DNA from 4 places in the Paenibacillus sp. BK720 genome. Region 4 is predicted to be linked to each of the others. Evidence: predicted binding sites of a transcription regulator. Region 4 holds the regulator's gene; each other region holds the start of a gene.
What was found. Region 4 encodes LexA, which represses DNA repair genes until DNA is damaged. Its sites were predicted from a motif close to CGAACATATGTTCG; they were not measured.
Positions count from the first base shown of each region.

Region 1: the regulator LexA is predicted to act here: its motif matches at 2,646-2,659, upstream of FHT67_RS21045 (SPL family radical SAM protein).
Region 2: the regulator LexA is predicted to act here: its motif matches at 3,699-3,712, upstream of FHT67_RS26250 (WYL domain-containing protein).
Region 3: the regulator LexA is predicted to act here: its motif matches at 1,804-1,817, upstream of FHT67_RS04280 (DNA polymerase IV).

Region 1 covers NZ_JAASRQ010000005.1:450,717-458,297, reverse strand. The annotation lists gene FHT67_RS21055 (MMPL family transporter) at 1-956, shown strand, start outside; gene FHT67_RS21050 (SGNH/GDSL hydrolase family protein) at 1,013-1,666, opposite strand; gene FHT67_RS21045 (SPL family radical SAM protein) at 1,775-2,617, opposite strand; gene FHT67_RS21040 (ribonuclease J) at 2,777-4,456, shown strand; gene FHT67_RS21035 (hypothetical protein) at 4,521-4,703, shown strand; gene FHT67_RS21030 (DUF2243 domain-containing protein) at 4,766-5,203, shown strand; gene FHT67_RS21025 (cytochrome c oxidase assembly protein) at 5,190-5,981, shown strand; gene FHT67_RS21020 (PAS domain-containing sensor histidine kinase) at 5,956-7,341, opposite strand.
Region 2 covers NZ_JAASRQ010000007.1:405,846-413,426, forward strand. The annotation lists gene FHT67_RS26235 (copper homeostasis protein CutC) at 1-509, shown strand, start outside; gene ppsA (phosphoenolpyruvate synthase) at 717-3,329, shown strand; gene FHT67_RS26245 (hypothetical protein) at 3,404-3,580, shown strand; gene FHT67_RS26250 (WYL domain-containing protein) at 3,758-3,955, shown strand; gene FHT67_RS26255 (hypothetical protein) at 3,960-4,175, shown strand; gene FHT67_RS26260 (Dps family protein) at 4,228-4,680, opposite strand; gene FHT67_RS26265 (ATP-dependent DNA helicase) at 4,839-7,136, shown strand; gene FHT67_RS26270 (DUF2188 domain-containing protein) at 7,208-7,402, shown strand.
Region 3 covers NZ_JAASRQ010000001.1:995,059-1,002,639, forward strand. The annotation lists gene FHT67_RS04270 (TlpA family protein disulfide reductase) at 1-33, shown strand, start outside; gene cimA (citramalate synthase) at 79-1,695, opposite strand; gene FHT67_RS04280 (DNA polymerase IV) at 1,879-3,147, shown strand; gene FHT67_RS04285 (ferredoxin) at 3,296-3,532, shown strand; gene FHT67_RS04295 (quinone-dependent dihydroorotate dehydrogenase) at 3,922-5,019, shown strand; gene yjbM (GTP diphosphokinase) at 5,037-5,843, shown strand; gene FHT67_RS04305 (acetylxylan esterase) at 6,019-6,978, shown strand; gene FHT67_RS04310 (MarR family winged helix-turn-helix transcriptional regulator) at 7,027-7,482, opposite strand.
Region 4 covers NZ_JAASRQ010000001.1:1,425,808-1,433,388, reverse strand. The annotation lists gene metH (methionine synthase) at 1-2,015, opposite strand, end outside; gene FHT67_RS06425 (1,2-dihydroxy-3-keto-5-methylthiopentene dioxygenase) at 2,162-2,701, shown strand; gene FHT67_RS06420 (HAD family hydrolase) at 2,764-3,552, opposite strand; gene FHT67_RS06415 (hypothetical protein) at 3,580-4,089, opposite strand; gene FHT67_RS06410 (DUF896 domain-containing protein) at 4,168-4,356, opposite strand; gene FHT67_RS06405 (LysM peptidoglycan-binding domain-containing protein) at 4,506-4,721, opposite strand; gene lexA (transcriptional repressor LexA) at 5,038-5,658, shown strand; gene FHT67_RS06395 (PspC domain-containing protein) at 5,790-5,984, shown strand; gene glnA (type I glutamate--ammonia ligase) at 6,107-7,435, opposite strand; gene FHT67_RS06385 (MerR family transcriptional regulator) at 7,522-7,581, opposite strand, start outside.

The DNA of each region.
Region 1 (7,581 bases), on a different contig from region 4:
CCGAGCCTGCAAGCTCCTCCGATAAGGTTACGCCTGAACGGCTCGGCAAGCTTGTGCAGGAGATCCAGCAGCATGACGATGTTGCGGTTGTTACGCCTATGGGCATTAACAAGACCGGCGACATCGGGATTATCAGCGTTATTCCGAAATCGGGTCCTACGGACGACGAGACCAAAAAGCTCGTAAAAGAGCTTCGCGACAAAGACTCCAGCATCTCCCGATCCAACAAAGTGACGCTTGGCGTTACCGGCTTCACGGCCATTAACATCGATATGTCCGCTAAGCTGGCCGAGGTGTTCCCGATTTATATCGGCATCATCCTGATTCTGTCGCTTATTATTCTACTGCTTGTATTCCGGTCGATTATCGTGCCGGTAAAAGCAACCACCGGCTTTCTGCTAAGTATTCTGGCTACCTTCGGAATTACGACGGCCGTATTCCAATGGGGATGGCTGCACGACCTGTTTGGCTTCGATACCGGCGGCCCGCTACTAAGCTTTATGCCGATTATGGTATCCGGCATCCTATACGGTCTTGCGATGGACTACCAAGTCTTCCTTGTCAGCTCCATGCGGGAAGCTTACGTTCACGGGCACAAAGGAACGACTAGCGTAGTGGAAGGTTATAAGCAAGCAAGCCGTGTCGTTGTGGCCGCAGCCGTTATCATGGTATCCGTCTTCGCCGGGTTCATTCTGACCGAAGACATTATGCTGAAGCAAATCGGCTTTGCTCTTACCATCGGTATTCTTATTGACGCTTTCTTCGTCCGCATGGCGCTTGTTCCGGCCATTATGGCCGTGTTTGGCGACAAAGCATGGGGCATGCCGAAATGGCTCGACCGCATTCTTCCAAACCTTGATGTGGAAGGCGACAAGCTGATCGCCGAGCTTAACAAATCATCCAATCCAAACGGTCATAAAGAATTAAAGAAGGCTAAACCAAGCCGGGCGCATTAAAACATAGACGCAAGAAAGGACCACTGTCAGTGGTCCTTTCTTTTATTTCACCGTAATCATCGATTGTAATCGTATTCAACCGCTTGCAGAAAGGCCCGGGCAAGCACGGCATGACCCGACATATTGGGATGAACCCGGTCCCAGGCGAGCGTTGCCGGATAAATATGATCAAGCACCTTGTTAAACGCCGCCTGCGTATCCACGAATCGGGCATCGTACTTGGACGCCAGCTTTTGGACGACCCGGCCGTATTGATCCATTGTTCTGCGCATCGGGTCCGCATCATTGGGCTCCAGATAGAACGGAGTCATTAACACAAGTCCCTCTAGCGTTGGTCTCGTACGTTTCACCAAAGCTTCCAGCTTCTCTTCGTATTCGTCGATGTAGACATGCTGCTCGGTCTGAGCAGGCAAATCGTATTGTCTCCATACATCGTTCGTACCGATCATAATAGACAGCCAGTCGGGCCGAAGATCGATGACATCCGTATCCCAGCGTTCCGTCAAATCCCGGACGTTATTGCCGCTTGTCCCCATGTTTACCACGCGAATCCCTAGCTCCGGATAAGCTGCGGTCAGCAACGAATCTACCAGCGAAACATACCCTTTCCCGATTGCGCCAAACAGCCCTTCTCCCCTAGGCCTAGCCCGATCGCAATCCGTAATCGAATCTCCGATCATAACCAGCTTCGTATTTTCCCCCAACAACATGGATATGGCCCCCTCTGCCGAACTTTCAGATTATTGAAGATATCGAATGTCTATTTTCATTATACATTCTATTGTGGTAACAAAAATAGGGAAAAGGGCTACTGAAATTCATGCTTCATTCAGCGGGAAAGCTTCGCTCTTCGAGACATGAATCATCTCGGCCGGAAAGAACGACCGAAAGTAGGTCTCGACCCTGGCATGAATATCGCTCCGGTACCAATCCGCCAGGTTATGATCATCAAACAGCTGAGGCATACCGAGGCGCTTGGACCTTTTCCCCATGGAGCCATCCCCGATCGTAAGCGTATCGATCCAGATCCGGTCCGCAATTCCTTCCAATACCTTCGGGAAATCCGGGGTAAAAGGCAGCACCGGAGAGATCGCAGCCTGCGTCGCAATCCCGGCGGCATGCAGCTCCCTAAGAGCCTTCAGCCGCAGCTTGATGCCCGGTGCGTAAGGGGCGAACAGCCGCTTCATATCCTCGCGGTCCGTCTCTACCGTCATCGACACAAGCACCTGGCATTTGTCCTTCAGCTGCACGATAAGATCCATGTCCTTCATGATTAGAGGGCTGCGCGTCTGAATCTGAATCAGATCGGGAGGGACCTCCAGCATTTCCCGCAATATTCGCCTTGTTATCCCCGCTTCCCGCTCAACCGGCTGATATGGATCCGTTGCCGACGACATAAAGATATGAACCGGTTTGTTTTTCCGGCGCAGCTTGTTTACTTCATTCCGGTATATGTCCGCGGCATTTGTCTTAATGTCCACCCATTCTCCCCACGGAATCTGCTTGAACTTCTGAATCGGCATTTCTCTCACGTAACAATATTTGCAGGCAAACGAGCAGCCGCTATATGGGTTAAGGGAATGGGTGAAGCCTGTATCCAAGTACCCCTTGGCTTCGCTTAGGATACTTTTGGATACGATATCTTTGATTTCGACAGCCATGGCAATCCCCTTTCCGCAATGATGAATAGGAACAAACGTTCTATCGATTATCATAACCAAACTTTAAGCTTTAATCAATCTCTTCCGGAATAATGGTCCCAAGGAACGGGTAAACCAACCAAATAAGGAAAATAACAAACATGGAAAGGCGGATGATGCATGGCGGGAAACGATAAATTGTCGGTTATCCCTCTTGGCGGGGTTAATGAGATCGGAAAAAACATGTATGTCATCGAATGCGGCGACGATCTGATCGTTGTGGACTGCGGATCGAAGTTTCCGGATGAAAGCCTGCTTGGCATAGACGTGATTATTCCGGATATTGCGTATCTTATCGAAAATGAGGGCAAGGTCAGGGGCCTTGTCGTTACGCATGGCCATGAAGATCATATTGGCGGTATCCCCTATATTATCAAACAATTAAATATGCCTATTTACGCAACTAGACTGACGCTGGGATTAATCAAAGGGAAGCTGAAGGAGCATGGCCTGCTGGGCTCGACAACCCTCCATCAGATTGAACCGCAGTCCGAGATTACTCTAGGCAAGGTTCCCGTCAGCTTTTTCAGCACCAACCACAGCATTCCGGATTGCCTCGGCATCGTATTTCATACTCCCCAAGGAACGGTTGTCCATACCGGGGATTTCAAATTCGACCTTACTCCCGTCAATAACCAATACGCCGATATTCACAAGATGGCGGAGATCGGGAAAAACGGCGTATTGGCGCTATTGTCCGAAAGCACCAATGCGGAACGTCCGGGCTTTACCCCTTCCGAGCGTCTGGTTGGGGCCAACATACAGGAAGCCTTCTACAATGCGGACGGGATGATTTTTATAACGACGTTTGCATCCAATGTGCACCGGCTTCAGCAAATTATTGAGGCCTCGGTCAAAACGGACCGCAAAATTGCCCTCGCCGGCAGAAGCATGGTTAATGTCGTGGAGATCGCCTCCACTTTGGGGTATCTCAACATGCCTTCCAATATGCTGGTGGACATCGCCGAAGTCAATAAATACAAACGGAATGAAATCACGGTTATGTGCACGGGCAGTCAAGGCGAGCCCATGGCGGCGTTGGGGCGGATTGCCAGCGGCAATCACCGGCAGCTTGCCGTGCATCCCGGCGATACCGTTATTTTTGCCTCCTCCCCTATTCCGGGAAACGAGCGGAATGTCGCCCGTATCGTGGACAACCTGTTCGAGAGAAAAGCCAAAGTCATTTACGGCTCCGGTGCAAGCACCGGCATGCATGTATCCGGACATGCCAGCCAGGAAGAGCTGAAGCTGATGCTTACCCTCATGAAGCCGCAATATTTCATTCCCATACACGGCGAATACCGGATGCTGCATCTGCATCGCGAATTAGCCGAATCCGTAGGGGTTAAAGCTAGCAATATCTTTATCTTGAATAACGGCGATGTCGTGGACTTTGCCGGCTCGGAGGCTTTTCACGAAAGAAGCGTCACGAACGGAGACACCTATGTCGACGGTCTTGGGATCGGCGATGTAGGCAACGTGGTGCTGCGCGACCGCAAGGTGCTGTCCGCCGACGGCATTCTCATTATTGTCGTAACGATCGGAAAGAGCGACAACAAGATTGTGTCCGGACCGGATATCATTTCCCGCGGCTTTGTGTTCGTGAAGGAATCGGAAGGATTAATGGAAGAAGTGCACCGGATCACGCTAAATGAAATGGAGCAGCTTTTGGAGAAGGAGAACAAGCTCCATAAGCCTTGGAATCTGTACAAGCAAGGTCTTAAAGAGTCGGTCGGGAAATTCCTGTACGCCAAAACAAAACGCAGACCGATGATTCTTCCGATCATTATTCTGGTTTAGCTGGATATACTATTCAGGCCGATAAAATACCGGTTGCAGACAAACAAGAAAGGTGGAGAAACCTATGACATCAAGCCGCGGCCATCAAGGCGCCCACGGAATCGGACAAGTAGAGAAGCAATTAAACCGTCAAGCGCAAGCTGCCGAACAAATCCAAGGCACCAGCCAAACCGATCAAGAGGTGCTGGCAGCCAGCCGGGAGCCGTCCTCCGTGCTGGAGGAAATCGTTGAAACACATAACGAATAAAACACAAAAAATCCGCGGATTCCGCGGATTTTTTTAAGCACAGGTCAAGGAGGAACTGCAGGATGGTAAACAGCCGCAATACATGGTCAGGCTTTCTGTTCGGAATAGGCATGGTTGCCTTTGTCGACGAGACTCTCTTTCACCAGCTTTTGCATTGGCATCATTTCTATGATAAATCCACAACAAGCTTGGGGTTAATCTCGGATGGCTTATTTCATGCGTTCAGCTGGTTCGCGACCATTGGCGGCTTGTTTATTCTAGCCGATCTTCGAAGGAGACAAGCCTTCTTCCCTGTCGGCTGGTGGGGAGGCGTATGGCTCGGCGCAGGAATATTCCAGCTGTATGACGGGACGATCCAGCATAAGCTTATGCGGCTGCATCAGATCCGTTATGTGGAACAGGTCTATATCTATGATGCGATATGGAATGTACTCGCCTGCCTTATGATTCTTTTCGGCTTCCGACTATGCAGAAAGGCTTCGCCAAATGTCCGCGATTAGTCCCGTTTCCCATGACCTGCTAGTAGCCATTCCGCTGCTGCTCGCGTTGACCCTTTACATTCTTGCCGCATGGGCTTCGAATAACCGGCTCAAGCCTTGGCCCATCGTTCGCACCGTTTATTGGACCCTTGGCATTCTAACTGCCTCCGCAGCCGTTACGGGCCCTTTATTTCATAATGCCCATGATGATTTCGAGGCCCACATGGTTGTCCATTTGTTATTGGGCATGCTGGCTCCCTTCCTTATGGTAATGGCCGCGCCGTTGACCCTTGTCCTAAGAACTCTTCCCGTCCGTCCGGCAAGGCAAATCACAAAGCTCTTAAAGAGCCCGTTTTTCGGCATGTTAACGAATCCCGTTGCAGCCTCCGCGCTCCATGTGGGCGGACTCTGGCTTGTATACGCAACCCGTCTGTACCCGCTTATGCATCATGATGCTCTCGCAAGCCTGCTCGTACATGCGCATATTTTTTTAGCCGGTTATCTGTTTACGGCTTCGATGATTTCCGTAGAGCCGGTCCGTTATCAGGCATCTTATATGTACCGTGCGGCCGTATTTATAATGGCCTCCGCATGTCATGGCATTCTATCCAAGCATATTTATGCTCATCCGCCTGACGGGGTTTCTTTGGCGCAATCGGAAACTGCCGGTTACATGATGTATTACGGCGGGGATGCCATCGAGATCATGCTTATCCTCGTTCTTTGCACGCAGTGGTTTCGGGCAGCCCGTCCCAAAACGGGAAACCTGCGCTTCATGCCGTCTCCACGGGAAAAGTAACGGATACGACAGTTCCCGTTGAAGAACTCGTCTCTATCGCCAGCTTCCCGCCCATTTCTATAATAATCTGCTTGGAAATAAACAGCCCTAAGCCATTGCCCGATTGTTTGGTCGTGAAAAACGGCGTAAACAGCTTGTCCATTACATCGGGCGGAATTCCCGGTCCTGAATCCTGAACAAACAGCGTTACGGTATTCGCTGCTTCCCGCAGACCAAGGATCAGCCTGCCTCCCGATTGCATCGCTTCGATGCTGTTCTTGCATAAATTCAGAATAACCTGCTTTAAGAGAGCGATATTGGCTCTAATCGACTTGCCTGCCACAACCCCGTAAGTGTCCATTTGGATATTGTTCATATTCGTATCCACCTGGATGAGGGGAAGAATATCGTTTACCAGCTTCAGCATATCGATGATTTCCATGCTGCTCTCTTTAGGCTTGCGGAGCCACAGCATTTCGCTGACCAGATCGTTAATGCGGGAGAGCTCCGTCTGAATTAATTCGACGTAACGCTGCTCTTTTTCAATCCCATGCCTCTTCAATGTTTCGCCTAAAAGCTGAACGAATCCCCTTATGCCCGTCAGCGGATTTCTAATCTCGTGCGCCACGCCAACAGCCAATTCGCCAAGCGCCGCATTCATCTCCGACAAGCGCAGCATCTTCTCGATGTTTTTCCGCTCGGAAATATCTACGGCCGTTGCTATGATTCCTATAACGCGCCCCTGCTTATAGTACGGACTTAAGGTCTTGTATAAGCTTCTGCCATGCAGCTCGGTTTCAAAGCTGATCGTTTCCCCCTGGAGAATCCGATCGTAATATTGCCCTTCCGTCTTGTAGAGAAAAGGGAATATTTCCCTGACCGTTTTGCCGTAGCTGTTAGCCGTCGTATAACCAAGCTCCTCCGCGATTTTCCCTTCGGCCAGGACGTAATAAAGCTCGCCGTCTTCCCTCTTCTTCATTTGAATCACGAAACCGTTCACCGATCGAACCGTCTGCAGCAGCTCTTCTTTCATTTCGTCGTATTTATTTTTTTCGATGGCTTTTACGATCGAAATATCTCTGCCCGCGATCAAAATACACGGTTTGGCCAAGATGTTAATAAGCTCCAGATCCAAGACGCAGGTCACGATATTATTCTGCCGGTCTCTGACCTCTATCTCCAGGTCCTGGATCAGTCCGCTGTCCGTCAGAGCGGACATGACGCTGTCTCGCTTCTCCGCATCCGGCCATATCCCCAAATCAAAAACATTCCGCTTTAGAAGCTCGTCGTCGCTATAGCCCAGCCTTTGAACAACGGAATCGTTGGCGTAAATAAATTCACCGTCATGGAAGGTCGTGATGCAGACGAATTCCGATTTCATGTTCAAAATCCGGTTTAACAAAAATTGTGTCAGCTCACTATTTTGATTCACGAACAGCTCGTGTTTAAAATGATCTCTTAATGAGAGCATGCTATCCCCCTACGTTCCTGTCTTTTTTCTAGTAGTGATTATACACTCCCTAAGTAAAATCAGAACAGCGGGAAACAAATTTACTTCAGATTTCACAAATTCTCTAGTCGAGAATAACAAAAAAGGACAGCAGCAATGCCGCCCCCCTTG
Region 2 (7,581 bases), on a different contig from region 4:
GCTCTTTTGTATACGCGGAGCATGATATCGATACGATGGCTTCGGAAATAAAAGCGATTGTGCGAGCCGGTGCGGCAGGCCTTGTGCTAGGCGCTTTAACGCCGGCAGGGAAAATAGACGAGCAGGCGCTGGGCCGGCTTTTGCCGCTAACGGGCGGATTGCAAGTGACCTTTCACCGCGCGTTTGACGAGCTGGCAGATCAGCATGAAGGACTTCAAACCCTAATGAAGTATCCCCAAATTACCCGCATCTTAACTTCTGCCGGGCCAAGACCGGCGATGGAATCGGTGAAGGAGATGGCCGAGCTTGTTGCGGCCGCCAAGAAAAGCCATTTGACGATTTTGGCTGGAAGCGGTCTTACAACGGAAGGCATTGCAGCGTTTATTGCTCGGACCGGAGTAGGGGAAGTGCATTTCGGATCGGCAGTCCGGTATAATAAGTCCAACCTGGCGCCAATTCAACCTTCCGCGCTTCGGCGGCTTGCCGACGACTTACGACAGATCAGATGAAGCGGCTTCTATATGAAAAACAAAAAGAACCTGGGCAAACGGCTCAGGTTCTTTATATTGCACGCAAACATATACGATGATATAATCGATTCACAACTGTCTTTTAGAAACTAGACATAAATATCTTATCTTACAGTTTTATTGTATCATGCCGATTCGAATCTTGTCAAATGTTTTTCTCAAATTTAGGAGCAGGAGAGATGTGGAATGAATGAATTGGTTCTAGGGTTTAAGGAAATGGATCATGCGGAGCTTTCGCTTGTAGGCGGAAAAGGATTTAATCTGGGCGAATTATCAAAAATGAATGGCATAAGCGTACCCGAGGGCTTCTGCGTAACCACGGAAGGATTTCGCAAAGCCACTGAACCGAATGAAGCGTTTCATGCTCTGGTGAACCGGTTAGCGGCGCTGACGCCCGGGGATCGGGATCTCATTCGCGAAATCAGCAGCGATATACGCCAGACGATTAGGCGGATTGAAATTCCCGGGGAGGTTGTGGCAGCCGTTACTCATTACCTCATTCCGTTTGGCGAGGAGTGCGCCTTTGCCGTACGGTCCAGCGCAACGGCGGAAGATCTGCCGCATGCCTCTTTTGCCGGACAACAGGACACATATCTCAATATTGTCGGCAAAGAAGCGATCTTTGCGCATATCAGCAAGTGCTGGGCCTCCTTGTTCACGGAACGCGCGGTTATCTACCGGATGCAGAACGGATTTGACCACAGTCAGGTTCATTTATCCGTTATCATTCAGAAGATGGTTTTCCCTTACGCCTCCGGAATCATGTTTACCGCGGATCCCGTTACGGCGAATCGCAAGGTTCTGTCCATTGATGCCGGATTTGGGCTTGGAGAAGCGCTGGTCTCCGGTGTGGTATCCGCCGATTGCTACAAAGTGCAAGAGGAAAAGGTCGTCGACAAGCGGATCGCAGCCAAAAAAATCGCAATATACAGCCAAGAGAATGGCGGAACCGAGACGCAGTCCATCGACCCTCACCGGCAGAAGCAACAGGTCCTTACGGAAGAACAAATCCTGCAATTAGCGCGGATCGGCAGACGGATTGAAGCCTATTTCGGCTGCCCGCAGGATATCGAATGGTGTCTGGCGGAAGAGACATTCCATATCGTTCAGAGCCGCCCCATCACTACGCTGTATCCGATCCCTGAAGCCAATGATCAAGAAAATCATGTTTACGTCTCCGTTGGCCACCAACAAATGATGACGGATCCGATCAAACCGTTAGGCTTGTCTTTTTACCTGTTAACGACTCCCGCGCCAATGCGCAAAGCAGGCGGAAGGTTGTTTGTTGATGTTACCCGAATGCTTGCTTCGCCGGATAGCAGAGAAAGGCTATTAAACACAATCGGACAATCCGAACCGCTCATCAAGGACGCTTTAACAAAGGTAATCAAGCGTGGAGACTATATCCGGCCCGTATCGGTCGAAACTTGCGAACCCCATCCCGGCCAAAGCCAAAAAGCCGCGTCGCCTGCAAATACGCAAACAGAATCGCAGCTTGAACCCGGCGTGGTTCCCATTTTGATTAAAAATAGCGAAGCCTCAATTGAAGAGCTAAAGCAAACGATCCGGACGAAATCCGGCGCGGATTTATTCGATTTTATCGTGGAAGATATCCAGCAGCTGAGGAAGGTTCTATTTAACCCGCAAAGCATTCAAGTCATTATGGCGTCTATGAATGCCTTAACCTGGATTAATGAGAAGCTTTACGAGTGGTTAGGCGAAAAAAACGCGGCGGATACGCTTTCCCAATCGGTACCGAACAATATTACCTCGGAGATGGGACTGGCGCTTATGGATGTCGCGGACGTCATACGTCCATATCCGCAAGTCATTGAATATTTACAGCGGAATAAAGATGATTGGGATGGACTGGTCCATGTTGAGGGAGGAAGGCCGGCTCTAAGCGCCATCCATGATTATCTCGGCAAATACGGCATGCGGTGTCCCGGAGAAATCGATATCACCAGAACCCGTTGGAGCGAGAATCCGGCTGCTCTTATTCCCGTCATTCTTACGAACATTAAAAACTTTGGGCCAAATGCCAGCAGCCGCAAATTCGAGCAAGGACGGCAGGAAGCTCTGGCTAAGGAACAAGAGATATTGGAACGGCTCAGGCAATTGCCGGATGGCGAGCTTAAAGCGAGCGAAACCAAGCAAAGGATTGACCAGATCCGGAATTATGCCGGTTACCGGGAATACCCGAAATACGGAATGGTCAGCCGTTATTTCGTATATAAACAGGCGATTCTGAAAGAAGCCGTAAAACTCGTGGAAAAGAACGTCATTCAAGAAAAAGAAGATGTTTATTATCTGGATTTTGAAGAGCTTAAAGAGGTAATACGGACAAATCAACTGGATTACCGGCTCATCAGCAAGCGTAAAGACGATTATAAGCGGTATGAAAAGCTGACTCCGCCACGCGTGATGACATCTGACGGCGAAATGATAATAGGTGAATACCGGCGCGAAAATCTGCCGGCCGAGGCTATCGCGGGGTTAGCGGTGTCCTCCGGACTTATAGAGGGCCGGGCACGCGTCATCCTGAACATGGAAGAAGCAAATTTGGAGGACGGGGATATTCTAGTCACTTCTTTTACGGATCCCAGCTGGACCCCTTTATTCGTATCCATCAAGGGTCTGGTCACGGAAGTGGGCGGACTGATGACGCACGGAGCGGTTATCGCGCGGGAGTACGGGCTGCCCGCTGTTGTAGCCGTAGAGAATGCCACAACTTTGATCAAAGACGGACAACGAATCAGAGTGAACGGAACGGAAGGGTATATCGAGATCTTGGGATGAATCCAATTTGCATAAATCTGATCGGAAATACACAATCTAGATTTAGCTTTTTGCAGAAAGGGTGATACCGGAAAATGTCAAACAACAAAAACTACAACCATAACCAACATGATCATACCGATAATAATGATCAACGGCAAAATAGCGTACATGGCGGCGAGAACCGCAATGGGCGTCTAAGCCAAATTAAAAATAGCAATCCCAATGGCGATGAAATTCAAAATGAGTTCTTGAGCGATAAGGAATTATAGCCCTCGAGAAAAATAACAAGGAACAGCAGCCGGTTTGGCTGCTGTTTTTTGTTGCGGGCGAGTTCGCTGCTTAAAAGGAGCGTGAAAATAATTCCAATTTGCTTGGGGTCTTGCATCTAGAACATATGTTTGGTATATAATGAATAAGAACAAACGTTCCTGGCGGGGTGATAGCGATTGGAGAGATTTATCGGCAAAGTGGTACAGCTGATTTATGTGGATCGGAAGCGCGAGGTAAGCATACGCGATGTACGCGTGATATCGGTTAAGGCTGGACGGCTGAAGGCGTATTGCTTCCAGGCGCAAGCCATTCGTATTTTTAATCTCGGTGGAATCGTTGATATTGAGATCGCGCGAAAGAAAGAAGGGGCTTAACCTGTTGAACGATACGGAGCGGAAGCTGCTCAGAATTCTATATAATCGAAACGGCCATCAGAACACGCGTATTTCTATTCCGGAACTAGCGCGTTTCGCACAAAGGGAAGTTGGCCAAATCCGAAAGGCCCTCGAGAATTTGCGCGAGGAACGGTTCATCGAATGGGAAGATTCGATGGATTACGCGCGGGTTATTCCCGGATGGCTGCAATCGCGTTAAATACGAACAGCCCGCTTCTTGTGAGCGGGCTGTCGATATTCCGGCAAGCTTTTTATTTGCCGTTAAACGCGCTAAGCATCCAAACATGTTTTTCGAGCTTGGCATGGATGGCAAGCAGCATGTCCGCCGTTGTTTCGTCGCCGTCTTCCTCGGCGTCCTCCATTCCTTCCTTAAGCTCGTCAATAACGAGCGAGAAGTCTTTAATAAGCTGGTCTACCATCTGTTCGGCCGTTTCCTTGCCGCTGGCTTCCTTAATGGCGGATTCCTTCAAATGGTCGCTCATCGTAGCGATCGGCTGGCCTTTTACCGCAAGCAGACGCTCCGCGATTTCGTCGACATGCAGCGCCGCTTCCTCATAGAGCTCCTGGAATTTTACGTGCAGCGTAAAGAACTGCGAGCCTTTAACATACCAGTGATAGTTGTGAAGCTTCGTATAGAGAACACTCCAGTTCGCGATCTGGCGGTTCAAGTGTTGTTGGACGGTTTTCGTTGTTTTTGTAGTCATGGTTCATTCATTCCTCTCGAGTTTAATATATGAATTCTGGTTATTTAATAAACAGAAAAACAGGCATTGAAACAACAGCGTTCTATTTACTCGCGAACATCCGTTTGGTATAGTCGATTCAATAGGAAATCGCAAACGGCGAAGGGCGTGGAGAGGCTATGACAAAAACCGTGCAACTGTCCGTGCGTGCGCTTGTTGAATACGCATATCGGAGCGGGGATATCGATACGGCTTTTAGATCTGCCGTCGCGCTTACGGAAGGAACGAAAGCGCATCAGCATATTCAAAAGCAATATGGCGAGCAGGATGCCAAAGAGGTATACGTATCGGCGGAAATCGCTTGCCGGGATATGCTGTTTGTTATCGACGGCCGTTGCGACGGCTTGCTGCAAACGGATGGCGGGCTGACGATCGACGAGATCAAATCCTCTTCCGGCATGCTGCCCCGCCTTATGGAGGAGACGTACCCCGTTCATTGGGCGCAGGCATACTGTTATGCCTATATGGTCGCGAAGGAGCGGGAGCTTGACGCGATCAACGTTCAATTGACTTACATGCATATAGATACCGGCGAATGCCGACGCTTCGTGCGTTCGATGACCTTTGCGGAGCTCGAACGATTTCTGCTCGATACGGTTAACCGGTATTATCCGTATGCCGCAATGAAAAATGCTCATGCGGAAAAACGGGATGCCAGCATCAAGAAATTGGCTTTCCCTTTTCCGTCGTATCGTGAAGGCCAGCGCAAACTGGCTGCTTCCGTGTACCAGACGATCGTGGATGGGCGCATGCTGTTTGCGAAGGCGCCAACCGGAATAGGCAAGACCATGTCAACGCTGTTTCCGGCAGTAAAAGCAATCGGGGAAGAACGACTGCAGCGGCTCTTTTATTTGACAGCCCGCACGACAACGCGCACTGCTGCCGAAGAGGCGCTTAAGATGCTAGGCGAAGGCGGCCTTCGTCTCCATACCGTTACGTTGACGGCAAAAGATAAGGTATGCTTGAAAGACGAGGTACGCTGTTCTCCCGAGTACTGCGAATTCGCAAAGGGTTATTATGACCGCATAAACGGCGCCATCCTGGATATGCTGGGCAACGAGACGTCCATGACGCGCGAAGTCATTGAGCGGTATGCTTATAAGCACCATGTCTGCCCGTTCGAATTTTCGCTTGATGCCGCTTATGCGGCGGATGCGGTCATCTGCGATTATAATTATATTTTCGATCCGCGTGTAAACCTGAAGAGACTGTTTGAAGAGCAGAAACGGAAGACGGCATTATTGGTTGACGAAGCGCATAACCTTGTCGACCGGGCTCGCGAAATGTATTCCGCGGAGCTTCGGAAGGCCGATTTTCTTGCTCTGCAGCGCGCAAGCAAAACCGTCCGTCCGCTTGTGTACAACTCGGCGAAAGCAGTAAACCAGTATTTTATCGCTTTGCGCAAATCGATGGAAGAAGACGCAACCGGCAGGAACATGGAGCGCTACCTTCCGGAGCAATTGCTTGAACAGTTGGAAGCTCTTGCCCAAGCGGCAGAAGAGCAGTTGGCCCTAGGGGACCAAGATCCCTTATTGCTGGACGTCTATTTCGGAGCTCAACAGTTCTTGCGCATAGCCAAGCTGTACGACGAGCGGTATGTCACCTACGCCGAGAAGGACAGGAATGACGTTCGCCTGAAGCTGTTTTGCCTTGATCCGTCGCATCTGCTTCGGCAATACGCCAAAGGCTACAAGGCGCAGATTCTGTTTTCCGCTACGTTATCTCCGCTTCATTACTTTATGGACATGCTTGGCGGGGATGCAGAAACGGATTACGCCGTCGCTATTCCGTCTCCGTTCTCGCCCGAGCAGCTAGATGTCCGAATCGAACGGCTGTCGACCCGCTACCAGGATCGCGAACGGACCTTGGATCGGGTTGCCGGATTATTGCATTCCATGGTTGAGCGGCATCGAGGCAATATTTTTGTGTTTTTCCCGTCTTATGCCTATATGAATGGCGCGTACGAACGGTTTATGGAACGGTCGCAATCATCCGAAGGGACGAAGGCATTTACGGCGATCGTCCAAACGCCTTCTATGTCCGAGGAGGAGCGGGATGCCTTTTTGGCAGCCTTTGCGCCGGGAAATAAAAGCGCGCTGGTCGGTTTCGCCGTTATGGGCGGCATTTTCTCGGAAGGCATCGATTTGGTGGGGGACCGTCTTACAGGCGTGGCTATCGTTGGGGTAGGATTGCCACAGGTCGGGCTGGAAAGGAACATTATCAAAGACTATTTCGACCGCCAAGGGAAGAACGGATTCGAGTATGCCTATGTGTTTCCTGGCATGAATAAAGTGCTGCAGGCCGGCGGTCGGCTCATCCGTTCCGAGAACGACCGGGGGACGCTATTGCTCATCGACGACCGTTATGCGCAGCCGCAGTATGCCAGGCTTTTGCCTCCCGAATGGAGCAGGAACTAAGCGGCAGCTGATGTTTCAAATCCGTCCGAGCGGTCTAAGAAAAAGGCAGCAACGTTAAAGGAGGAATGGACATGCCCTGGAACAAAGACGACTATCCGGAGTCTCTCAAAAACTTCATGGCTCCAATCCGCAACAAAGCGATAGATATAGCTAACGAGCTGCTGAAGGATGGCTATTCCGAAGGCCGAGCGATTTCCATCGCAACCGCGAAAGCCAAGGAATGGGGAGAGCATCACGATAAGCAAATCCGCAAAAAAGGCCATTGATGATTTAATCGCATAAATTTATGGATTAGCCGCTAAGTGAAGCGGCTTTTTTTTTGTCCGGCCCGCACTGGGAGGGAACAATTTACTAAGAGAACTCCAAATTCGTGCATGCTACAATTAAAATTACAACTAATTTACAACTTGGAGATAAGTTACTCTACCTTTTTCGTCTATCATAA
Region 3 (7,581 bases), 430 kb from region 4:
GAATGGGAACGGCTAATCGAGCAATACAGCTAAAATAAAAACGCCCGGCAGACCAGCTGCCGGGCGTTTCTTTCTTTGTTAGTGGTTTATGACACCGATACGTTCGATATTGTCAAAGCTTGCCGTTGTTGATTTCTCCATGTTAAGCAAAGCATAACGGATACTGTCGACAAGCGCTTCCCAGCTTGCTTCAATGACGTTGCTGGATACGCCTACCGTGCTCCACGTGTTGTCTACGTTAGAGGATTCGATCAGAACGCGTACCTTCGCTGCAGTTGCATCCTTTTCGTCAAACACGCGAACCTTGTAATCCGACAGATGAATCTCTTCGATCTTCGGATAAAATTGCACCAGCGCTTTGCGCAGGGCATTGTCGAGCGCGTTAACAGGACCGTTGCCTTCTGCCGCGGTGTAGACCTGCTGGCCGTCTACGTTCAGCTTGACGATCGCTTCGGAGTTCATCTGGCCTTTCGCGCCGCTCTCAACCAGAATCTTGAACGACTCAACCTTGAACACTTCAACCGGTTCGCCAAAGGCCTGGCGGAGAAGAAGCTCCAGGGATGCGTCCGCGGCCTCGTATTGATAGCCTTGGTGTTCAAGCTCCTTGATGTGATCCATAATCGCTTTGGTCTGCTCGTTATTGGCATTGATATCCAGTCCAAGCGATTGCGCCTTCGAAATAATATTTGATTGACCGGCAAGCTCGGATACGAGAATGCGCTGCTTGTTCCCTACAAGCTCAGGCTGGATATGCTCGTAGGTTTTGGAGTCTTTCATAATCGCGGATACGTGAATGCCGCCTTTGTGGGCAAATGCGGCGTTGCCGACGTACGCTTGTCCGACCGGCATATTGACGTTCGCGATCTCGCTCACGTAACGGGCGGTGCCCGTTAGTGTCCGAAGCTTCTCTTCGGGGAGAACATCGTAGCCCATCTTGAGCTGAAGATTCGGGATAATCGAGCAGAGATTCGCGTTGCCGCAGCGCTCGCCGTAACCGTTAATCGTACCTTGCACCTGACGCGCGCCGGCCTGAATGGCCGCGAGAGAATTGGCCACGGCCAGCTCGCAGTCATTGTGGGTATGTATGCCGATAGGCGCCGTCAGCTCCTGACGGATGCGGCTAACAATTTCGTGGATTTCACCCGGCAAGGTGCCGCCGTTCGTATCGCAGAGCACCAGCCAGTCCGCACCGGCTTCCTGGGCCTTGCGCAATACCGCTACCGCGTATTCCGGATTGTTTTTGTAACCGTCGAAGAAATGCTCGGAATCGAACAATGCCTCCATGCCTCTGTGCTTCAAGAAAGCAATGGAATCGTAAACCATGGATAAATTCTCTTCCAGCGTTGTCTGCAAGGCGGTATGCACGTGGAAATCCCACGACTTGCCTACGAGCGTAGCCGCCGGTACGCCGGACTCCGCGATGCGCACGAGGGAAGAATCTTGATCAGCCTGACTGAACTTACGGCGAGTGCTTCCGAATGCCGTAATTTTCGATTGAAGCTTCAAGCTCTTAACCCGTTGGAAAAACTCAATATCCTTGCCGTTGCTTCCAGGATTCCCGCCTTCAATATAATGAACGCCGAGAGCGTCAAGTTTTTGAGCAATTTTGAGCTTGTCGTCCGCTGACAGGCTGATTCCTTCGCCTTGCGTACCGTCGCGCAGCGTAGTATCAAATATTGTTATCGATGTTGTCATAGCCGGGAACGCCTCCTTCTTCACTGATCGCCTACACAAATATAATTAACTATTATAACACTTGTTGATTAGAATGTAGAGAGGAGCATGGAATTTTTTAAAATATTACGCACATCCATTTGGATTTGACGCATCTTCCCAAAGGGCGGTATTCTGGGAGGAGTAGGAAGGTGATTATTGGCTATGGCTGACACACACAAGGACTATCCGGCCAAAGGGCGCGTCATTCTTCATTTGGATATGAATGCATTCTATTGCTCCGTGCATGAAGCGGAGGAACCAGAGAAATATAAGGGGAAGCCGACGGCCGTTGCCGGAAGCGTGGAGCTCCGCAAAGGGATTATCGTCACCTGCTCCTATGCCGCGCGAAGCAAAGGAATCAAGACGGGCATGACCGTCAGGCAGGCGATGCGGCTTTGCCCCGATCTCATGATCATCCAGCCGGATTTTGAGCTGTACCGCAAATATTCGCGCGGGTTTATGAGCATTGCCAGGGAATATACCCCGCTTGTGGAGCCGATCTCGATTGACGAATGCTATATGGATATTACCGGCTCGAAAATATTCGGTTCCCCGCTCGAGATCGCCGAAGCGCTGCAAAAGCGGATCGCGGAAGAGTGGACGCTGCCTTGTTCCATTGGCATCGCGCCTAATAAGCTGCTGGCCAAAATGGCTTCCGACATGAAGAAGCCTAACGGGTTGACGGTATTGCGGCTGCGGGACGTCCCGAATGTATTGTGGGATAAACCCTGCGACGTGCTGCATGGCCTAGGGAAGAAAACGGCAGATAAGCTGGAGCGGCTGCGTATCCGCACGATCGGCCAGCTCGCCGCGGCGGACGAGGAGCTGCTGATTCGCCAGTTCGGCGTATACGGCTCGTGGATGAAGTCGGCCGCCCACGGCATTGATCCTTCCGAGGTGCGCGCGGACCGGGAGCAGAGCAAGTCGATCGGGCACACCACCACGCTGCCTTACGATGTAACGGACAGGGAGGATGCCCACCGGATACTGCTGAATTTGGCCGACCAGACGGCTCGCAGGCTGCGTCGTCAAAAGCTGATGGCATCAACGGTCCAGATTACGATCCGCAAGCCGGATATGGCTACCATAACGCGTTCCAGCACGCTTCGCGCCCCGACCCATTCGACGGATGTTATTTATCATGAAGCCTGCCGGCTGTTTGATGAGCATTGGAAGGGAAATGAACCCGCCCGACTCTTGGGGGTTACCCTGCAAAACTTGACGGCGGAGGAAGAGACTGCCGTTCAGCTCGATTTGTTTGATTACAAGGAGCAGCCGCGCAAGGAGGCCTTGACCAAAACCATGGATGTGCTGCGGGACAAATTTGGCGAGAACGCGGTGCTGACGGCGGGCATGCTGGGCGATGATCCGTCCGTGCTTATCCGCAATAAGCGATTGCGCGGCACTTCTCTCCAAAAGGATGAATTGTAACAATTGCTTAGGCATAGCTTGTTGCCAAGGTGGTCGGTTTGTTATATATTGATGAGTGAAGGTTCACACTAATTATAGCGAGCGGTAGATACATCACGACGTTTGCTTAAGCATTTTTATGTCTATTTTTTTGTGGGAGGGAATACCAATGGCTAAATTTACATGGGTAGAGAAAGACACCTGTATCGCATGTGGAGCTTGCGGCGCTACGGCACCAGATATTTATGATTACGACGACGAGGGCATTGCCGAAGTCATCTTCGGAAACGACGGCAACCATGGCAATACGGAAATTCCTGAGGATCTGTACGACGATCTGCAAGATGCTTGCGACGGCTGCCCTACAGATTCGATCAAGATCGCTGACGAACCGTTTAATATGTAAGCTGTCATAATAAAACTCCATGCTACTTCAGCCTTCGCTGAGAGCATGGAGTTTTTTTGCGCATTTTGCATATCGCTATTGATTGAGGACGAGGAGGACGGCAACGGCGGCGATAATGACAACCACGACCGAACCAATCCAGGCGAGCGCCTTGACGTTTACCTCTTCTTTCGGCTTCTGTTTCATAGCGGGAGCTTTCCGTTTGGCTGTGCTCATCGTCAATCAACCTTTCCTTGGGAAAAATGAAAACCATATACCCATATTGTAAACGGTTTCTTGTTATGCCGCAATATCCGGAAGGACTTGCCGGAGAGCGCCGCCCTTTTCTTTTTCTTACAAAAAAGATAAACTGTCAGGTAGGACAGAAACTTGAAACGGAGTGTGTAATCTTGCTTTATTCTTCTATTCTTAAACCGGTATTTTTCCAAATGGATCCCGAAAAGGCTCATCACCTCGTCATTGACGGCCTGCATACAGCCGGACGCGTTCCGGGCATGAACAACATGCTGCATGCCATGTACGGCGTGGCCGAATCGCCGGAGCTTGCGGTCGATCTGTTTGGCATTCATTTCCCGCATCCGGTTGGACTTGCCGCCGGGCTGGACAAAAACGGCGTAGCCGCGGACGGCTTCTCCAGCATCGGCTTCGGATTCGCCGAAGTAGGAACGGTAACGCCAAAAGGACAGCCGGGCAACGAACTGCCGCGGCTTTTCCGTCTGCCTTCCGACGAAGCGCTTATTAACCGGATGGGCTTTAATAATGAAGGCGCGGAAGCGATGGCCCGCCAGCTGTCGCAGCGCAAAATTAACCGGATCCCGATTGCCGTAAACGTCGGTAAAAATAAAGCAACGCCAAATGAACGGGCTCACGAAGATTACCGTTCCTGCATACAAGTGTTATATCCGTATGGCGACTTCTTTGTCGTCAACATCAGTTCCCCGAACACGCCGGATTTGCGCGCGCTGCAGCATGGCGACGAGCTGCGCACGCTTCTTGGCGAAGTATTGGAGGAAATCGGGCTTCAGGCGTCGAAATTAGGTAGTAAAGCAAAGCCGGTTCTGGTGAAGATTGCTCCTGATATGACGGACGAGCAGCTTGAGCTTACCGTCTCGACGATTAAAGACAGCGGTGTAGCGGGCATTATAGCGTCGAATACGACGATTTCACGGGCTGGGCTTAAGCATCCTAATGCCAAGGAAACGGGCGGACTTAGCGGAGCGCCGCTTCGCGAGCGCTCGACCGAGGTTGTTAGGGCGGTATACCGGCTGACGGAAGGCAAGCTTCCGATTATCGGATCGGGCGGAATTTTTACGGCGAATGACGCATACGATAAAATCCGCGCCGGGGCCTCGCTCGTTGAAATTTATACCGCTTTGATCTATAAAGGTCCAGGAGTACTCCGCGAACTGACGAACGGCTTAAAAGAACGATTGCGTAAAGACGGCTACCGTAACATATCGGAGGCAGTGGGCGCAGATCATCGATAGGAACAGGAGGCGGCCGGATGGATGGAAGAGATTGGAATCTTTTTTTACAGCCTTATGAGCAAGCAGTTGAAGAATTGAAAGTGAAGTTAAAGACGATGCGGGTCGAGCTTAAGATGCGTGAGGCGTATGCTCCGATCGAGTTCGTTACCGGTCGTGTCAAGAAAGTCTCCAGCATACTGGAAAAAGCAAGACGGCTTAGCGTGCCCGCCGATCAGCTGGAAAAAGGCATCGAGGATATCGCGGGTATCCGGATCATGTGCCAGTTCGTAGACGACATTCACCGCGTCGCCGGGTTTATCCGCATCCGGAAGGATCTGAAGCTTGTCTACGAGAAGGACTACATTACCAATTACAAGGACAGCGGCTACCGAAGCTACCATATGATTGTGGAATATCCGGTACAAACAGCGCTTGGCCAAAAATTCGTGCTCGCCGAGATTCAGATTCGCACGCTTGCGATGAATTTCTGGGCTACGATTGAGCATTCGCTGAACTATAAATATAAGGAAAGCTTGCCGGATGACGTTCGCGAGCGGCTGAAGAAAGCGGCCGAAGCGGCATTTCTGCTCGATACGGAAATGTCCAGCATCCGCCACGAAATTCTGGATGCGCAGCGCGACTTCGAGGAACGCTCCAACGTTGTCTCCACCGTGCTCAGCTCGATTCAGGATTTGTATTTCTACCACCGCGTGAGAGAAGCGGCACAATTTCAAATGAAATTCAACGAGCTGTTTGAGCAGGAGGATCTGTATGGTCTCAAGCAGCTGTCGGTTGACATCGAATCGGCGATCCTTCGTGCGAAGAAGAGCAACCATACGAACTGAGGATCGGATTCATAGAAATCCCGCAACTGCCTAAACGCAGTCTGCGGGATTTTTTTCTGCGCGGATGGGGTTGTCAACACGCACCCGGCATGCGAATATGGAAATGGAAAAGATGGAGGACAAGAAAAAAGAATGAGGCCCCGGGTCATGGGGCTAAAAGAAAGGGAAATGATCTATGCCGCTTATTGATATGCCGCTTGAACAGCTGTACAGCTACAAAGGACGCAATCCTCGTCCGGAAGACTTCGACGCTTATTGGGAGCGCGCGCTCGAAGAAATGCGCGCGGTCGATCCCCAAATCGAGCTTGTGCCAAGCAGCTTTCAAGTACCGTTCGCGGACTGCTTCGACCTTTATTTCACCGGCGTGCGCGGAGCTAGAATCCATGCCAAATACGTCCGTCCGAAAAATGTCCCGGAGCCGCATCCCGCCATCATTCAATTTCATGGATATACCGGGAATGCGGGGGACTGGTCCGATAAGCTAACTTATGCCGCGCTGGGGTATTCCGTTTTCTCAATGGATTGCCGCGGACAAGGCGGGCTGTCGGAGGATACGGGCGGAGTGAAGGGCACTACCCATAACGGACATATAATCCGGGGCCTGAACGACCACCCTGACAATCTGCTTATGCGCCATATTTTCCTTGATACCGCGCAGCTTGCGGGGATTGCCATGGATCGACCGGAGGTTGACCCCGACCGGGTCGGGGCGATAGGCGGATCGCAAGGCGGCGCGTTAACGATTGCCTGCGCATCGCTGGAACCGCGTGTTTCGAGGCTTGCGCCCGTGTATCCGTTCCTGTGCGATTACAAACGGGTGTGGGAGATGGATCTGGCGAAGGACGCGTATGCGGAGCTGAGAACCTTCTTCCGGCATTTTGACCCTCGGCATGAGCGGGAAGAGCAGATTTTCGAGAAGCTTGGTTACATCGACCTGCAGCATTTAGCCAGCCGGATCAAAGGGGAAGTGCTCATGACCGTAGGACTTGCGGATACGGTTTGCCCGCCTTCCACCCAGTTTGCGGCTTACAACAACATTCATGCGCCGAAATCGGCCGATATTTATCCCGACTACGGCCACGAGCATATTCCGGAAGTGTCGGACCGGACGATTCAGTTCATGCTTGGCCTATAGAGTCAAACCAAAGAGGAGGTTGTCCGATATGGACAACCTCCTCTTGTATTATGATCGTGCCCGGATTCGGTGTTCGGCGGTCTCGTTGAATTTGAGCAGCAGATCGCCGAAGGCGCGAACTTCTTCCTCGCTCCAATCGGTAAGAAGATCCTTGAAAAAGGCTTCTCTCGACTCGCGAACCTCCGCGAGCAGGGGAGGTGCGTCCTCCGTCAGCTGCAGCAGGCTGATCCTCGCGTCAAAAGGATCGGTTAACCTCGAGATCAGCCCTTTGGATTCCAAGGCCGCAATCTGCCGGCTTACCGTAGAGATATCCAGCTGAAAGGTGGTAGAGAGCGTCTTGATTCCGGTTGGTCCCGCTTTTTCCAGGTGCTGAAGAATCAGGTACGAGGAGCGGTCCATTTCCTTGCCCATAATGTTGGAGAGCCTTGCTGCCTCGGCCCGGCGGATGAAGATCGAGATTTGGCTTTCAATCATGCTGAATGGCGACTTTTCGTTCCTGTCCATATCACTATTTCCCATTCCTGTCTTAGTTTCTTAATGTTAGCTTACCTTTGGCGATTGCATAATGCAAGCAACCTCATGGTAAGTAATGTATGCCGACGA
Region 4 (7,581 bases):
AGACGTCCTACTTCTTCCATCCCGCGCATCAACGGTCCGTTAATAACTTCCAGCGCCGTATATTTCTTGAGCGCCTCGTCGAGGTCAGGTATAAGTCCTTCCTTCGTACCTTCCACGATGTATGAGGCAAGACGCTCCTCGAGGGAAAGATTCGATACCTTCTCCTTCTTCACGACCTTCTTCTCGCGGAATGCCGCAACGAAAGCAGCAAGCGTATCGTCATTAGTATTATAGATCAGATCTTCCGCCAGCTTGCGCTCTTCCTCCGGAATGGAAGCATACCGCTCCAGTTTTTCCGTATTTACGATCGCATAGTCAAGTCCGGCCTTTGTACAGTGGTACAGGTAGACCGAGTTCAGCACCTCGCGGCCCGCATCAGGCAGACCAAACGAGATGTTGCTCAGACCCAGAATCGTCTTGGCTTTCGGGAACTTCTCTTTAATCATCCGGATGCCTTCGATCGTCTCAACGGCGGATCCGATATACTGCGGGTCGCCGGATCCTACCGGGAACATGTTCGGGTCGAAAATGATATCTTCCGGATTCATGCCGTATTTATTGACCAGTAGATTATAAGAACGCTCGGCCACTTCCATCTTCGCTTCGCGGGAAACAGCCTGTCCGCGCTCATCGATCAGGATCATGACAACCGCGGCACCGTATTGATGAATCAGCGGCAGGATCTTCTCGAACTTCGATTCGCCGTCCTCCAGGTTAATCGAGTTGATGATGGCCTTGCCTTGCGAATATTTCAGCCCCAGCTCGATGATATGATCGTACGTCGAGTCGAGCATTAAAGGCACTTTGATTTTCTTCACGACCTGAGGCAGGAATTGATGTACCGCATACGCCTCGTCGATATCCGTATCCTGCAGGTTGATATCGATAATATGGGCGCCTCCCTTAACCTGGGAACGGGCGATCTCCGAAGCCTCGTCGAACTTGCCTTCTTTGATCAGGCGTTTGAATTTTCGGGAACCGGAAATGTTGGTCCGTTCTCCGATCATAATCGGGCGGTTGTCTTCCTCGATAAATACCGTATCGATACCGGACACGGCAGCCGGATGAGTACCGTACTGCGTACGCGGCGCATAATTCGCCATCGTCTCGTACAAGGCTTTAATATGAGCCGGGGTTGTGCCGCAGCAGCCGCCCGCAATGTTAAGCCAGCCCTGCTCGGCAAATGCCGACATTTTTCGCGCAAGAGATTCAGGAGACTCATGGTAATGTCCGTTCTCGTCCGGCAGGCCCGCGTTTGGATAACAGCTGACAGCCGCATCGGCAATTTCGCTGAGCGAACGGATATGGTCGCGCATGAATTCGGGGCCGGTTGCGCAGTTCAGTCCGATCGAAATCGGTTTCAGATGTTCCAAGGAAATATAGAAGGATTCAATGGATTGACCGGCGAGCGTAGTGCCCATCGGCTCAATGGTACCCGAAATCATAATCGGAAGCTCGCGGTTAGTAGCCTCAAACGCCTTGCGGATCCCGATGCTTCCCGCTTTTACGTTTAAGGTATCCTGCGACGTCTCCAAGAGAATGGCGTCAACATTGCCTTCGATTAAAGCAACGGTTTGTTCGTAATAGCTGTCTACTAGCTCGTCAAACGTAACGCCGCCGGTTACGGAAAGCGTTTTTGTAGTTGGCCCCAATGCGCCGACTACATACCGGGGGCGGTCAGGTGTCGAGAATTTATCCGCCGCGTCTCTTGCCAGCTTGGCAGCAGCAAGGTTAATTTCCCGGGCTTTTTCAGGTATGTCATATTCCGCCAATACGACGCTGGTCGCGCCAAACGTGTTGGTTTCCAAAATATCGGCTCCGGCTTCCAGATACTTCTCATGGATCGTCGAAATAACGTCCGGACGCGTTAATACGAGCATTTCGTTACAGCCGTCAAGCTCTTCTCCGCCAAAATCCTCAGCAGTCAGATTAGCCTGCTGAATCATCGTTCCCATCGCTCCGTCCAGGATGAGTATCCGTTGCTGCATCAATTCTTGTATGGTCGGTTTCAACAAATTTCGTACACCCTTCCTCCGAAAATCATTAACAAATAGTGTAACAGAATAGCCGCACTCTGAAAAGGCAGTCCATCGACATTTGACTACATTTGCTATATAATTGGACTTATCAGTTAATTTCTATAGGGAAAGAGGGATTGAGAATGGCTGAAATCCGCATTCGCAATACTAATGAACGTATTTCTGGAGAACAGAACGTTCGTGAATTTTTAGACAAGCAAGAAGTTCTTTATGAACATTGGGATGCAACGAAATTGCCTGCGCACCTTCAAGAGAAATTCGTTCTCTCCGATGAAGAGAAGGCAGAAGTTCTGTCCACTTTCAATGCTGAAATTACGGACCTTGCCGCTCGCCGCGGTTACAAAACTTGGGACATCATTACATTATCCGATGCCACTCCAAACCTTGATGAACTGCTGAAGAAATTCGAATCCGTTCATACACATACAGAAGATGAAGTTCGCGCGATTACGGCCGGCAAAGGCATCTTCGTTATTAAAGGGACCGAAGAAGTTGGTTACTTCGACGTTGAACTCGAAGCCGGCGACGTGATCTCCGTTCCGGAGAGAATCCCTCACTTCTTCACATTGATGGATAACCGCCAAATCGTAGCCGTACGTCTGTTCATTGAGACAGAAGGCTGGATTGCTCATCCGTTCGAAGACCCTGCTTTCGTTAAATAAGACGTTTTCAAAAAAAAGCCCCTCTTTCCATCTTCCGATGGCGAGGGGCTTTGTCTTGTCCATTATTGCTCAAGAAGCAGCAGCAGCTCTTCCAAATGAGCAATCTCGTGCGAAGGAATGATTTCGTCATTGCGTACCGCGCCATGACGGTTCACCCATACTGAAGTCATGCCAATCGTATTGGCGCCAAGAATATCGGTAGTCAGCTTGTCGCCAACCATAATGCCATGATCCGGCTCGATTCCGAGACGCTCCAGGGCATGACGGAAGATCGACGCGGCAGGCTTGCCTTCCCCGAACTCACCGGAAATAATGATATGGTCAAAGTATGGAATCAGCTCCGGAACGCCGGCAAGCTTCTCGCGCTGCAGATCCGGCGAGCCGTTTGTGAGCAAAAGCAGTTTGTATTTTCCTTTCAGGGCATCAAGCACGCGGAACGTTTCATCGTAGACCAGCGGACGCTTGCGGCGTTCCGCAGGGAACTGGTCCGCAAGCTTTGCGCCCAGCTCTTCGTTGTCAACGCCTAACGCGCGCAGGCCGCGTGTCCAAGCTTCCTTGCGGTAGCCCGGCGCAAGCTGCTCCAGCTTGCGGAATTCCTCCTGCTCGCCTTCGCGGAAGTTCGCCCAGAGTCCTTCAAACGGGTTAATCCCGATCATCTTCGTGAACGGGAACGTCTCATAGGACTCGTAAAGAGCGCGCGCTTCTTTGCGTACGGCTTCCTCAAGCTGCTGCGGATCAACGCCGGCAGCTTCCGCACCGGCTTGGCATGTTGCTTCAAATGCTTCTTTTACGCTGCGATCATCCCACAACAGCGTATCGTCAAGATCAAATAGTACCGCTTGCTTCCCCATAATTCGCATAACTCTCCTACTCTTTTTCTATTTTTGTTCGAAAGGCAAATGGTGTGTTTTGGCGAAATCCTGCAGTTTGCTGCCGATCTCATCCGTCGGATAACGGTTGAGCAGCCGCGAGAATACCCAGTTCGCGCCTTTTTGCTGCATGATTACGACAGCACCGTTTTGCACGCTGATCCCTTTAATGTTGGATACATGCAGCTGCTTGTCCCCCGTCATTTTGCGGGTTTGAATATAGTCTTTGCCGATTGTAACGTAAGGACGCCGCAAGAAGAAAATCAGCGCAAGGAAAATGTAGCAGCCTATCGTTACCCAGAACATGGTTGTAGGCTTAAAGGATGGATCCGTCGTAATGAATACCGTATACATGCTGATCAACAAAATAAGCACAATCGGAAATATGTAGTTGCGGCCGGTATACCGGTCTACCTTGGGTGCTGCCGAAGTGCCGATTTGCGATGCGCCATGCTTTTTACGCGCCTTGTTAATTTGGTTCGTATTTTTGCGCACTTTGCGCTCCCACGTGCGTGACAAAGCAATTCCTCCTATTGTATATTGCAGGCGCCGTTCATGGAACGGCGCCAACGCTAGCTAAATGGATATATGTCCTAATTAATGCGCGACATCGTTAGGATCGCCGTCTACAATTTCGATGGAATCCAACTGCTGGCGGAAATTCCTTTTGAAATTCTCCAAATATTTCTGACGCAACACGGCACGTTCCGCAATTTCTTCTTCCGTCAAACCTACCGTTTTATTTTTACGGGATAATTCGTTAATACGCGCGATGACTTCTTCCACTGCCTTCACCTCATTTGCTTATTACTCATCCTTCTTACCTATTTTGACTTTTATCCCGAGTAATTGTCAAGGCAATGATAGAAGAATGAGAAAAGGACAGATAATTTCGAACATCCTGTGTCCGAATTACCTGTCCTTTTCTATATCGCCTATCGAGGAATAATTAATACCTGTCCTGGCCGAAGCTCTACCGAGCTTAATTGGTTGCGTTCCTTAATCTTGTATATGTATTGTCTAATGTCTTTGGACCCCTCGTAAAAACGATCTGCAATCCCCCACAACGTGTCTCCCGCCGTTACGATAACGGTCTGCTCATTCGCTGCAGCCTCTTGAATGTGATCGGATGATGCATTCGTACGCATCATGAGGAAGCTCGTAAAAAGAAGGACGAACACTGCAGCGCACACAATAATCTTAAATGCATGACGTTGAACGTGATGCGCCCGTAACTTGAACGATTTAGCGGTTTCTTCCTTATGGATACTTTTATAAAAAGACGGATTCATAATCATGATTATCGCTCCCCGAACGTTTGTTCTGTTTTCTTATGTTCTTAGAATAACACGAACAAATGTTTGCAGTCAATAAAAAATGCGAACTTTTGTTTTTGAGAACTTATGTTTGTACGAACTCCGGTTCTATGCTATAATTTTCTACAAATATTATATTGGAGTGATTCACGTGTCTAAGATTTCGAACCGCCAACAGTCGATTCTTGAATTTATTAAGAATGAGGTTCGGGACAAAGGATACCCGCCTTCAGTTCGCGAAATCGGCGAAGCGGTTGGCCTGGCGTCAAGCTCCACCGTTCACGGCCATCTGGATCGGCTAGAGAAGAAAGGCCTGATCAGACGAGATCCAACGAAACCTCGGGCGATCGAAATTTTGGATCAAGACGGTGTTGACGGCATTATCCTCCCCGCTGTGGCTCAGGTACCGATTGTCGGCAAGGTAACGGCAGGCGTGCCGATTACGGCCACTGAGAATATTGAAGAATACTTCCCATTGTCTGCACACTTCGTAGGCGACGATGAAGTATTCATCCTGAATGTCATTGGCGACAGCATGATTGAAGCCGGTATACATAACGGCGACTATGTTATCGTCCGCCAGCAGCAGACCGCCAATAACGGCGATATCGTAGTAGCCATGACGGAAGACGACGAAGCGACAGTGAAGACCTTCTACAAAGAGAAGGATCATATCCGCCTCCAGCCGGAGAACTCCACCATGGAGCCGATTCGCCTGAACAACGTCACCATTCTCGGCAAAGTGGTTGGCTTGTTCCGCGACTTCCACTGACCTATTGATATAGAAGAGGCTGTTCCCGCTAATCCGAATTCACATTCGGTTAGGGAGAACAGCCTCTTTTTATTTTCCTGATTATGGTATGATCAAATGACTTATTCTGCTTGGTATTGAGGGGGTTAAGCGTGAAGAAGAAATTAACCAGGTCTTTGCTCAACAAATCCATAGCCGGTGTTTGCGGAGGAATTGCCGAATACTGCAACCTCTCCCCTTTATATGTAAGACTGTTGTTCCTCCTCTTTATCCCCTGCAATCTTATCGTCTACATCATTCTTGCTAACGTGATCCCCGCCAGTTCCCCGACTTTATACAGGAGATAGGTTGAAAATAAGGGGGGGTAATGTGGGCATATAGTGGGCACTCCCCTTTGTCCACGAATTAAATTAAAAATGCCCTCAAAAGAAAAATCCCCGGACGCTTAGAGCGCCAAGGGATTTCCTTCCTAGTACAGCGTCAGATACTGATCGCGTTCCCATTGATGGACTTGCGTTTTGTACATGTCCCATTCGATTTCTTTCAGTTCGTAGAAATGGGCAAGAGCATGTTCGCCAAGCGCATCGCAGATAACGTCGCTGCGCAGCATTTCGTCGAGCGCTTCCTTCAGATCGGAAGGAAGGCTTGGCACGCCGGATTCCAGGCGCTCTTCTTCCGTCATGATGTAGATGTTGCGGTCTACGGGAGCCGGAAGCGCCGTTTTGTTCTTGATGCCGTCTAGGCCGGCTTTCAGCATGACGGCAAGAGCCAGATAAGGGTTGGCCGCCGGATCCGGGTTGCGAACCTCGATACGGGTGCTAAGACCGCGGGACGCCGGGATACGGATCATTGGCGAGCGGTTGCTTGCCGACCAAGCTACGTAGCAAGGCGCTTCATAACCGGGAACCATCCGTTTGTACGAGTTGATCGTAGGGTTCGTAATAGCCGCCATTGCGCGAGCGTGCTCCAGGATGCCCGCCATGTAGTAACGTGCCGTTTGGCTAAGGCCCAGACGATCCTTCTCGTCATAGAATACGTTTGTGCTGCCTTGGAAGAGCGACTGGTGGCAGTGCATACCGGAACCGTTTACGCCAAACAGCGGTTTTGGCATGAAGGTGGCATGAAGGCCGTGTTGTCTTGCAATCGTCTTAACCACAAGCTTAAACGTTTGAATTTGGTCAGCTGCCTTAATCGCATCCGCATATTTGAAGTCGATTTCGTGCTGGCCGGGAGCCACCTCATGGTGGGAAGCTTCAATCTCGAAGCCCATTTCTTCCAGCGTAAGCACGATTTCGCGGCGGCAGTTCTCGCCCATGTCCATAGGAGCAAGGTCGAAGTATCCGCCTTGATCATTCAGCTCGGTTGTAGGCTCGCCGCGCTCATCCGTCTTGAACAGGAAGAATTCCGGTTCAGGACCAACGTTCATTGCCGTAAAGCCCATTTCTTCCGCTTCCTGCAGCGCACGCTTCAGAATGCCGCGCGGGTCGCCTGCAAACGGAGTTCCGTCAGGCATGTAAATATCGCAGATCAGACGGGCGACTCGGTCTTGCGCAACCCATGGGAATACGACCCAAGTATCCAGATCAGGGTATAAGTACATGTCAGATTCTTCGATACGAACGTAACCTTCGATGGAAGATCCGTCGAACATCATTTTATTGTCCAACGCTTTATCAAGCTGACTGACCGGAATTTCTACGTTTTTGATCGTACCAAGCAAATCGGTAAATTGAAGGCGGATAAATCGTACGTTCTGTTCCTCCGCAATGCGTTTAATATCCTCTTTTGTGTAGCTCACAGCATTCATCTCCTTCAAAAGAATTGTGAAGCAATTCTTGCTTCGTAAGCATACGCTTTACCTTGTTCGTTTAACAATAGGACATGCTACCGCTTGTTCAAGAAACGGGACAGCTGCCCTTGAATAAGCGAAGCCTGGCCAGGGCG